DNA from 2 places in the Halomonas sp. BN3-1 genome. Region 1 is predicted to be linked to the other one. Evidence: riboswitches for the same ligand, from Rfam matches in the RefSeq annotation. Region 1 holds a riboswitch; the other holds the start of a gene.
The links. Region 1 has a riboswitch for thiamine pyrophosphate ahead of C9F12_RS19355 (sodium:solute symporter family protein). Riboswitches for the same ligand answer to the same signal wherever they lie in the genome.
Positions count from the first base shown of each region.

Region 2: another riboswitch for thiamine pyrophosphate. It lies ahead of tenA (thiaminase II); the one in region 1 lies ahead of C9F12_RS19355 (sodium:solute symporter family protein).

Region 1 covers NZ_PYVV01000016.1:94,636-99,690, reverse strand. The annotation lists gene C9F12_RS19365 (diguanylate cyclase) at 1-875, opposite strand, end outside; gene C9F12_RS19360 (hypothetical protein) at 1,047-1,835, shown strand; TPP riboswitch at 1,895-1,997, shown strand; gene C9F12_RS19355 (sodium:solute symporter family protein) at 2,078-3,523, shown strand; gene C9F12_RS19350 (LLM class flavin-dependent oxidoreductase) at 3,639-4,928, opposite strand; gene C9F12_RS19345 (3-oxoacyl-ACP reductase) at 4,928-5,055, opposite strand, start outside.
Region 2 covers NZ_PYVV01000013.1:53,195-58,249, forward strand. The annotation lists gene C9F12_RS17100 (glucan biosynthesis protein) at 115-1,701, shown strand; gene mdoH (glucans biosynthesis glucosyltransferase MdoH) at 1,701-3,602, shown strand; TPP riboswitch at 3,666-3,819, shown strand; gene tenA (thiaminase II) at 3,901-4,569, shown strand; TPP riboswitch at 4,581-4,715, shown strand; gene thiC (phosphomethylpyrimidine synthase ThiC) at 4,793-5,055, shown strand, end outside.

The DNA of each region.
Region 1 (5,055 bases):
TCACCCAGTGCAAAGCTATCGCCGGCCCCTACTGGCGCATTATCCGAGGCCGCCCAGCGCACCGTGTAACGCTCCCCCTCGACCTGACTGACAAGCGCGATATCCAGCCTCAGGTAGCTCAAGGCGTCACGCAGCAGCATGTCGACGATCTCTGATACTCCGATATCGGTGCGATTTACCCCGGTATGGACATCCCGCAACAACTGGATCATCGAGCGATACTCGGAGACGTCCTGGATGATGGCGTAGAAGCCCATCACTTCATCTTCCACCACGTCCGGCAGATAGTGGACCTTGAAGTAGATCTGGCGACCGTCCTGGAGCACCAGGGAATCCTCGTAGCTGACCTCCTGCCCCGCCAGCGCCAGATCGAAACGTGGCCGGATCTTGGCGTAGGAGTCTGCATCGAGCACCGAAGACACCGGCTGCCCCATCAGCGCCTCGGCAGGCTGGCCGATGAAGTCGAGGTAGGCACGATTGTTGAAACGGAAGCAGAAGTCGCGGTCGACGTAGGCCACCATCACCGGCAGATGGTCGGCCATCCGCGCGATGACACCGCGGCTTGCCTTCTGCCGAGCCGACAGTCGCAGCACCAGCCCACCATCGGCCAGGCGACAGCAGCTACCATCGCCCAGTTGCAGCGGCATCGAAGGCTTGGCAGCGTGAGCGGCACCCCGGGATGCCAAGGCTTCGGCGACCCTGGCGACCTCGCCAGGCAGCTCTGCCAGCCCCCGCCCGATCCAGACCTCTCCAGGCTCGCCCAGCACGCTCACGGCATCACCGACCACGTCGTACACCTGCAACTCCGGCGTCAGGCGTACCAGCACCGTTCCGGACGACACCAATGCCTCTTCCACCCAGGCAAAACGCTCCATGAGGACAACTCCTTGCGTAAGCCCTGCCCTGGACCGGCAGCAGGTCAATACCCTGGCGGCTCGCGTGCCGTCTTCTCTAGCCTATGAAAAGATGCTTATAGATGCCGGGTTATTTCGCTTGCCCGCTTCCACGTTATGCTGGCGTCGCCGACACCGCCGCGGGAGCTGCCCATGAACCACCAGGACCTTGTCGCCATCGAACACGCCCTGACGCTGGCCAATCGCGGGGATACCAGCTGGCTTTGCACGCGTCTGGACACCCTTGCTCCCGCCTTCCCCCACCTGAGCGTCACCAGCGATGCCGATGGCCCCGGGTACGCCGGACAGCCCATCTTGCTGCCCCAGGCCCGGGACGGCGGCGCCTGTCTGGTCAATATCGACAACAACGCCAACGATGGCACCCCCTGCCTGGTCGAGCGCCTGTCACCGAGCAGCGAGACCCTGGTGCACCTGGAGGTCATCCATGCAACGCTCGCCGGCCAGCCATCGCTGATTCGCCGCGTCAGCCTGGGCAGTACGTCCATGAACCTGCAGCGACCCACGCCAACCAGTCCGCTGGTCCAGATCGGCGACGACGTCGTCGAGGTGCTGATCCAGCCGGCCTTGCGTCTGGTGCTGACCGGCCACTCCCCGGTCAATGCCGACCTGGCGCGCCAGGGACAACGGCTCGGCTTCGAAGTCATCCTGTGCGCCCCGGACTACCCCGACACGCATCACTCGACAGCGCCCCTGCCGGCAGGCGTCGAGTTCCAGCGCGCGCCCGCAGCTCCCTTCCTGCGCGGCGGCGGCGGGCACCGACGCACCCTGGTGATGGACGCCACCGACGCCTCGACCATTGCGCGAGCGAGCCGCGAGGCCTGCTGTCATGGCTATCTGGCGATGACTGACATCGATCCAAGCCGAGCGGCGAACTGGCTTTACGATGGCTGGCACAGCCTGCGCACCTCGCCCACCGTCTGACGCCCCGTCGCTGCGGCCAAAGCGCCAATTGACAGCCATCGGAGGCGGTCCTACGCTGTGCGCATTCCTGGGGGAGCCTGACGGCTGAGATTCCGCATCACGCGGTAACCCTTTGAACCTGATCCGGGTCATGCCGGCGAAGGGAAGGATGGTTGCGTTATCTCCTCTTTCTTCCTGTCCGCCGCTCGTCCCGCCTGTCCACCGGTCCCTGCGGACAACGACAAGAAAGAGGTCTTCTTTCGATGATGCTCGATCCCACCTGGACGGCGCTGTGGCTTCTGCTGTGCGCCGCCATCTTTGCCATCCCCGGCCTGATCTATGCCCGACGTCGTCAGGGCGGCCTGGATGACTACATCTCGGCTCGCAACAGCCAGAACACCCGCGCCACGGTGTTGACCCTGGTGGCCACCACCCTGGGCACCTGGATCCTGTTCGGCCCCGCCCAGGCGGCCACCTGGGGCGGCATCGGCGCCGTACTCGGCTATGCGCTGGGTTCCATGGTCCCGCGCCTGGTGATGATCCCGCTGGGACGACGCATGCGTGAGCTGATCCCCGAAGGCCACGGCCTTACCGAGTTCGTGATCCATCGCTACGGGCGCACCATGTACGCCTTCACCCTGACGATCATGCTGTTCTATCTGTTCATCTCGCTGGCGGCAGGCCTCACCGCAATCGCCCATATGGTCACCCTGCTGGCGCCGATCCCGCTGTGGCTGACCGCCTGCGTAGTGATGATCGCGACCCTGCTCTACACCTTCTACGGCGGCCTGCGCACCACCATCTTCACCGACAAGGTACAGATGCTGGTGATCCTGCCGTTGCTGGCGCTGCTGCTGGTGTTCGGCTGGCAGGCCGCCGGCGGCGTCGCGCCGACGCTCGAGGGCCTGCAGGAACGTGCGCCTCAGTTGCTGGATGTCACCGATGCCGGTGGCCTGCGTGCCGGCCTGACGTTCTTTATCGCGGTGATGCTGACCGGCCTGTTCTACCAGGGTACCTGGCAACGCATCTACGCCGCCCGGGACAGCAAGGTGCTGCGGCGGGGCTTCTGGATCGCAGGGCTGTTCAACTTTCCGGTGATCGTGCTGATGGGCCTGTTCGGCCTGGCGTTCGTCGGCCTCGGGCTCGAGGGAGACGGCTCGGTGGCGCTGTTCAGCGTGCTGCTGTCCGAGGTGCCGCTGTGGTTCGCCCTGGCCCTGATTCCGCTGGGTCTGGCCCTGGTGATGAGCAGCGCCGACACCACCGTCAACGCCACCTCCAGCATCATCGCCGTCGACATGCACCGGCTGCTGCCCCAGGCCAGCGAAGCCACCCTGATGCGCCTGGCACGCTGGCTGATCGTCGCCGCAGCGGTGCCGGTGACCTGGGTGGCAGCCCAGGGCTACAGCGTGCTCTATCTGTTCCTGCTGGCGGACCTGCTGTGCTCGGCGGCGGCCTTCCCGGTGTTCTTCGGTCTGTTCAATCGCCGCTACGACGGGCGCAACGCGGTCCTCAGCACCGCTGCAGGGCTGGTCGCCGGGCTGGCGATGTTCCCGTCTCCCAGCGGCGGTACCGCCACCCTGCTGGAATCCTTCCTGCTGGCGGCCTTCGTGCCGGTGCTAGTCTCGCTGGTGCTGATGAAGCTGCTGCCATCCCGCCAGGACTATGACTTCACCCGCATGGGCAGTCTGGTGCGGCGTTTCCAGAGCTGACACCGCCACGCTGACAGCCTGGCAAGGCGTGATAAAAAACAGCGGGACGTGCTGACGCGTCCCGCTGTTGTCGTTTCAAGGCCTGGCGATCAGGGGCCCTGGCAGTTCCGGCTCATCAGCGCTCGGGACGCGCCAGCCCCAGGTGGTCGCGCAGGGTGCGGCCCTGGTACTCGCGTCGAAACAGCCCGCGGCGCTGCAGTTCCGGTACCACTTGTTCGACCACGTCCTCGATGCTGTCCGGCAGCGACGGCGGCATCAGGTTGAAGCCGTCCGCCCCGCCCTGCTCGACCCAGCGCTGCATCTCGTCGGCGATACGCTCCGGGGTGCCGACCATGGTGCAGTGGCCGCCACCGGCGGCGAGCCGTCCCAGCAACTGGCGCAGCGTCGGTCGTTCGCTCTCGATGATCCGCAGAATCGTGGCGTAGCGCCCCTTGGGCCCGCTGAAGGCCTCCAGTGGCGGCAACTCGGGCACCGGGGCATCCAATTCCCAGTCGCTCACGTCCTGACCGATGAACTGACTCAACTGGCGCCGGGAGCTGTCCACCGGCAACAGTTCGTCGAGCTCCCTCTGCTTGCGTCTGGCCTCCTCTTCGGTGGAGCCGACGTAGGTGACAAGCCCCGGCATGATCGCGACCTTCGGTCTGCCCGCGGCCTTTACCCTGGCCTGAAGATCGCTGTAGTAGGCCTGGGCCGAGGGCAGATCGTAGGCCACCGCGTAGATGGCCTCTGCGTAGCGCGCGGCCAGGTCACGGCCCTGATCCGAGGCGCCGGCCTGGAACAGCACCGGGTGGCCCTGGGGCGGACGCGGCACTGTCAGCGGGCCATCCACCAGAAAGTGCTCGCCGTGATGGTGAACGGGACCGACCCGGCTGGCGTCGACGTAATCGCCCTGGCGATCCCTCACCAGGGCGTCGTCACTCCAGGAGTCCCACAGCGCCAGCACGGTATTGGCGAATTCCTCCGCCCGGGCATAGCGCTCGGCGTGGCTTGGCATGGCCTCGAGCCCATGGTTGCGCGCCTCGCTGTCGAACATCGAGGTCACCAGGTTCCAGCCCAGGCGTCCGCCGGAGATATGGTCCAGCGAGGCCAGCATGCGCGCAGCATGAAACGGCGTATAGAAGGTGCTGGAGACGGTCGAGATCAGCCCGATGTGTTCGGTGGCCCGCGCCATGGCCGCCAGCATGGTCAGTGGCTCCAGGGTCCACAGCGGGCCGTCGGCGACGCTGCCCACGGCGTGACCATCGGCGAAGAACACCGCATCGAAGCGACCCCGCTCGGCGAGCCGCGCCAGCTCCTCGTAGTAGCGGATATCGGCCAGGCGCTCGACGCTGGAACGGGGATGACGCCAGGCCGCCTTGTGGTGGCCACAGCCCATGATGAACAGATTGAGGTGCATGCTGGCCATCAGTCCTTCACCAGTCCGCCGTCGACCACCAGGTTCTGGCCGGTGACCGCTCGCGACCAGGGCGAGGCGAACAGTAGCGCAGCGTCGGCAAACTCTTGCGGCGTGGTCACCCGTCTCAGCGGCGTGC
Region 2 (5,055 bases), on a different contig from region 1:
GCATAGAAAGTCGCATAGAACATGCCATCGATGTGAACGGCAGAAGGATCCCCTACACCCCCAGCGGGCGAACCCGAGCCACCGGGCGTTCGTCCGCTCGCAAGGAGAGCGCACTTGGACACGGCAATATCTCGAGCACGACACACCCTTGCACGGCGGCGACCTGGCTCGCGCAACCTGGCGCTCGCCTTCGTCGGCGTCATCACCAGCGCCGCATTGACGACGCCGGCCATGGCCGTCGAGACCGGCGCGCTGTTCGAACAGGTCACGAACCGGGCCAAGGAACTGGCCGCGTCCCCCTATGAAGAGGCGTCGGCCGAGCTGCCCGAGGCCCTCACCGAGATGGACTACGATCGCTACCGACAGATTCGCTACCGCGATGAGCGGGCACTGTGGAAGGATGATGGCGATTTCGAGGTGGAGCTCTTCCACCCAGGCTTTCTGTATGACCAGCCGGTGGATATCCACCTGCTGGAGGATGGCGAGGTACGCTCGCTGCCCTTCGAGCCTGAGCGCTTTCGCTACGACGACGATGCCGCCGACCTCGCCGAGCTCGACCTGAGTGGGCTCGGCTATGCCGGCTTTCGCCTCCACTACCCGCTCAACCGCGCCGACTACAAGGATGAGTTCGCGGTATTTCTGGGCGCGTCCTACTTCCGCCTGGTCGGCCGCGACCAGGGCTACGGCCTGTCGGCCCGTGGCCTGGCCATCGACACCGCCCTGCCCCAGGGCGAGGAGTTTCCCGCCTTTCGCGAATACTGGCTGGTCAAGCCGCAGCCCGGCGATACCCACATGACGGTGCTGGCGCTGCTGGACAGCCCGTCTCTGGCCGGCGCCTACCGCTTCGACATCGCCCCGGGCAAGCGCACCCAGGTCGACACCGAGGCACGCCTGTTTGCCAGGGAAGACGTCGAGAAGCTCGGCGTCGCACCGCTGACCAGCATGTTCCTGCATGGCGAGATGGATCGCCGCCAGGAGGACGACTACCGCATCCGGGTACATGACTCCAGCGGCCTGCTGATGGCCACCAGCACCGGCGAGTGGACATGGCGCGTGCTGGAAAACCCCGAAAGCCTCCAGATCTCCGGGCTGCAGGACACCTCGCCCAAGGGCTATGGCCTGGTCCAGCGGCCCCAGCACTTCAACGCCTACCTGGACATGGAGGCCCGCTACGAGCGTCGCCCCAGTCAGTGGGTCGAACCCCAGGGCGAGTGGGGTGAAGGCCACGTCGAGCTGGTGGAGATCCCCACCGACAGCGAGGCCCACGACAACATCACCGCCTACTGGGTGCCCGCCACCCCGCTGATGGCCGGCGACTCCCGCACCTATCGCTATCGTACCTGGACCTTCGGCGACACCCCCACGGCCGAGCCGCTGGCTCGTGTGGTGCGTTCGCGCCAGGGCTGGGGCGGTGTGCCGGGACAGAGCGATCCCCCCGACGAGCGCCTGCGCCAGTTCATCATCGACTTCCGCGGCGGTGAGCTCGAGGGACTCGATGCCAGCCAACCGGTCGAGATGACCCTGACCACCTCCAGCGGCGAGACCGCCGAGGCCAAGGTCACACCGCTGCCCGACGACGACACCTGGCGCGCCAGCTTCACGCTGCTGCCCGATGGCGACCAGCCCGCTGATATCCGCCTGACTCTCATGCTTCGTGGCGAGCGCCTGAGCGAAACCTGGAACAGCATCTGGAGCCCCTGATGAACGCCCATACTCCCGAGGTACCCTGGCCACGCCTGCGACGTCTTGGCGTCGGCCTGGCCATTGCCGCCACCACGGCGCTGGGGGTCTGGACCATGTTCAGGATCCTCTACGTGGAGGGCATCAGTCCGCTCGAGATGGCGATCATCGGCCTGTTCGCGATCACCTTCGGCTGGATCACCATGGCCTTCTGGAGCGCGCTGATCGGCTTCGTGCTCAACCTGACCGGGCGTGACCCGCTGAGCCTGAAGCCGCGCCATTCCTATCCCATGCGGCCCGAAGGCTCCCACTCCCGCACCGCCCTGGTGATGCCGATCCACAACGAGGACGTGCTGCGAGTCGCCGCCGGACTCGAGACCACCTGCAAGGATCTGGATGACCTGCCGCAAGGCATCGAGGTGGAAGCCTTCGTGCTCAGCGACAGCACCGACGACGAGGTGGTGGCCGAGGAAAAGGCCGCCATGGCCGAGCTCCAGAAGCGCCTGGAAGGCCACTGCCAACTGCACTACCGCCACCGTGACAGTAACGTCGGGCGCAAGGCAGGCAATCTGGGCGACTTCTGCACCCGCTGGGGCAGCCACTACGACTACATGCTGGTGATCGACGCCGACAGCCTGATGAGCGGCACGACCGTCATCGAGCTGATCGACGAGATGATGGCCAACCCGCGCCTTGGCCTGTTGCAGACGGTGCCGATTCCAGTGCGCCAGGACAGCCTGTTTGGCCGCGCCAACCAGTTCGCTGCTGCACTCTACTCGCCGATGCTGGCCAGCGGTCTGAGCTTCTGGCACGCCACCGCGGCCAACTACTTCGGCCACAACGCCATCATTCGCGTGGACGCCTTCACCGATGCCTGTGGCCTGCCGGAGCTGCCCGGCAAGCCACCGCTGGGTGGCGATATCCTGAGCCACGACTTCGTCGAGGCGGCGCTGCTGCGCCGTGCCGGCTGGCAGGTGCGCATGCGCACCGACCTGGGCGGCAGCTTCGAAGAGATGCCGAGTCATATCCTCGACTACGCCAAACGCGACCGGCGCTGGGTCCAGGGCAATCTGCAGCATATGCGCCTGCTTGGCGGGCGCGGACTGCACGTGCTCAGCCGTCTGCACTTCTTCTTCGGTGCCCTCGCCTACCTGTCGTCGCTGGTGTGGCTGGCGATCCTGGTGATCAGCACCATCGACGCCCTGATCCGGGCGCTGGTGCCGACCAACTTCTTCACCTCGAGTTCGCAGCTGTTTCCCGACTGGCCGATCGCCCCACCCAACCTGATCATGCCGCTGCTGATCGGCACCCTGGGCATGCTGCTGATGCCCAAGGTACTGGGGCTGGTGCTGGGGCTGATCCAGAACCCGCAGGCCTATGGCGGACGGGCCCGGCTCGTCGCCAGCATGCTGCTGGAGACGCTGTTTGCCATGCTCATCGCGCCCTTGATGATGGTGTTCCACAGCCGTTTCGTGATTCAGGTACTGAGCGGCCGCACCGTGGCCTGGGATCCACAGTCCCGCGAGGGCCGCGCCCTGCCCTGGAAGGAAGCCTTTCGCCACACCTGGCTATGGTCACTGATCGGCGCCTTGTGGGCGCTGGTGACCTGGGCCTTCACCCCGAGCTTCTTCATCTGGCTGACGCCGGTGTGGCTCGGCCTGGTGATGGCCGCCCCGCTGGTCCGCTGGAGCTCCAGCCTGAGCATCGGCCGGGCCCTGAGGCGCGCCGGCCTGTTGCTGGTCCCGAGCGAGACCCACCCCCCGGCGGTGGTAGGCGAGCTTCGCATCGCCAAGGCACCGCCGCCGCCGGCGACCCCGGCCGAGCCGCCACGGGAAATCCCCCGCGAGATGCCGGTGCAGTCCTTTCGCGAGCACGGCACGGAATCGGCGCCGGAGGTCTCCGGCGAGAAGTCCATCGACTGAGCCGGATCCACCCCGCTTTCACCCTGGTGGACACCCCGGCAAGCCGTGCTAGACTCGATCCAGACTCGCTTGACGGGGTGCCGGTGAATCCGGCTGAGATGGCGCAGGGCCAGGGTGACGAATCACCGGCCGCCAGCGCCGATCCCGTGGAACCTGATCCGGGTGCGGTGTGGCTTCACACCTTGAACCGGCGTAGGGAATCAGGCGGTGGTGCCAGCCCCTGCGCGCGCACCTCCCTCCTTTCTCGTCGCCGTGTCCTTGGCCGCCGCTCTCCGGACCCGCACCAACCGGAGGCAACATGGGCTACCGCTTTACCGATCTTGTCGACGCCTGCCGCGATGACTGGCACGCCTACATCGAACACGACTTCGTGCTCGCCCTTGGCCGTGGTGAACTGGCCGACGCCAGCTTCCGTCACTATCTGAAGCAGGACTATCTGTTTCTGCTGCAGTTCTCCCGGGCCTACGCCCTGGCGGCCTACAAGAGCCACAGCCTCGACGAGCTGCGCGGCGCCTTCGACGGCATGAAGACCATCCTCGACGTGGAACTCGGCCTGCATCTCGCCTTCTGCCGCGACTGGGGCATCGGCGAGGCCGAACTCGCCGAGCTGCCCGAAGCCCGCGCCACCCTGGCCTATACCCGCTACGTGCTGGACGCCGGCAGCCGCGGCGACCTCTTGGACCTGCACGTGGCGCTGGCCCCCTGCATGGTCGGCTACGCCGATATCGCACGAAACCTCAACGCCCGTTCGGACACCCTGCGCGGTGCCGACAACCCCTTCGACGCCTGGATCGCCATGTACGAAAGCGACGACTTCCAGGCCGCCGCACGCCAGGAGCAGGCCTGGCTCGATGATCAGCTTGGCCAGGTATCCGGCGAGCGCTTTGCGCGACTGTCACGGATCTTCGCCGACGCAACACGACTCGAGATCGACTTCTGGCAGATGGGGCTCGATCTAAGCGACTAACACAATCAGCACCACGCTTGACGGGGGGCCGCCAGAGGCGGCTGAGATCATGCAGCGCATGGGACCCGTTGAACCTGATCTGGGGGTAACCCCGATGCCATGGCATCGCGGTGAGGACCAGCGTAGGGATCAAGCGCTCAAGGCCCAGGCCACGACGCTCCCTCCTTCCTCACGCGATGCCCACAACAACGACAGCACCCAGTGCCGTGAGAAGGACAAGCCAATGCCGCTCGATCAACCCGTTTCCTCAAACAAACCCCGCCATAGTGCGCACTTCCTGGCCGAGACCGCCCAGGTCGACCAGGCCGCGGTTACGCCCCTGCCGGGTTCGCGCAAGGTCTATGTAAAGGGCTCCCGCGACGACCTGCGGGTGCCGTTTCGCGAGATTTCGCTGTCAGCGACCCGCACCTCCGGGGCCGACGAAGCCAACCCGCCGCTGCTGGTCTACGATACCTCCGGCCCCTACACCGATCCCCAGGTCGAGGT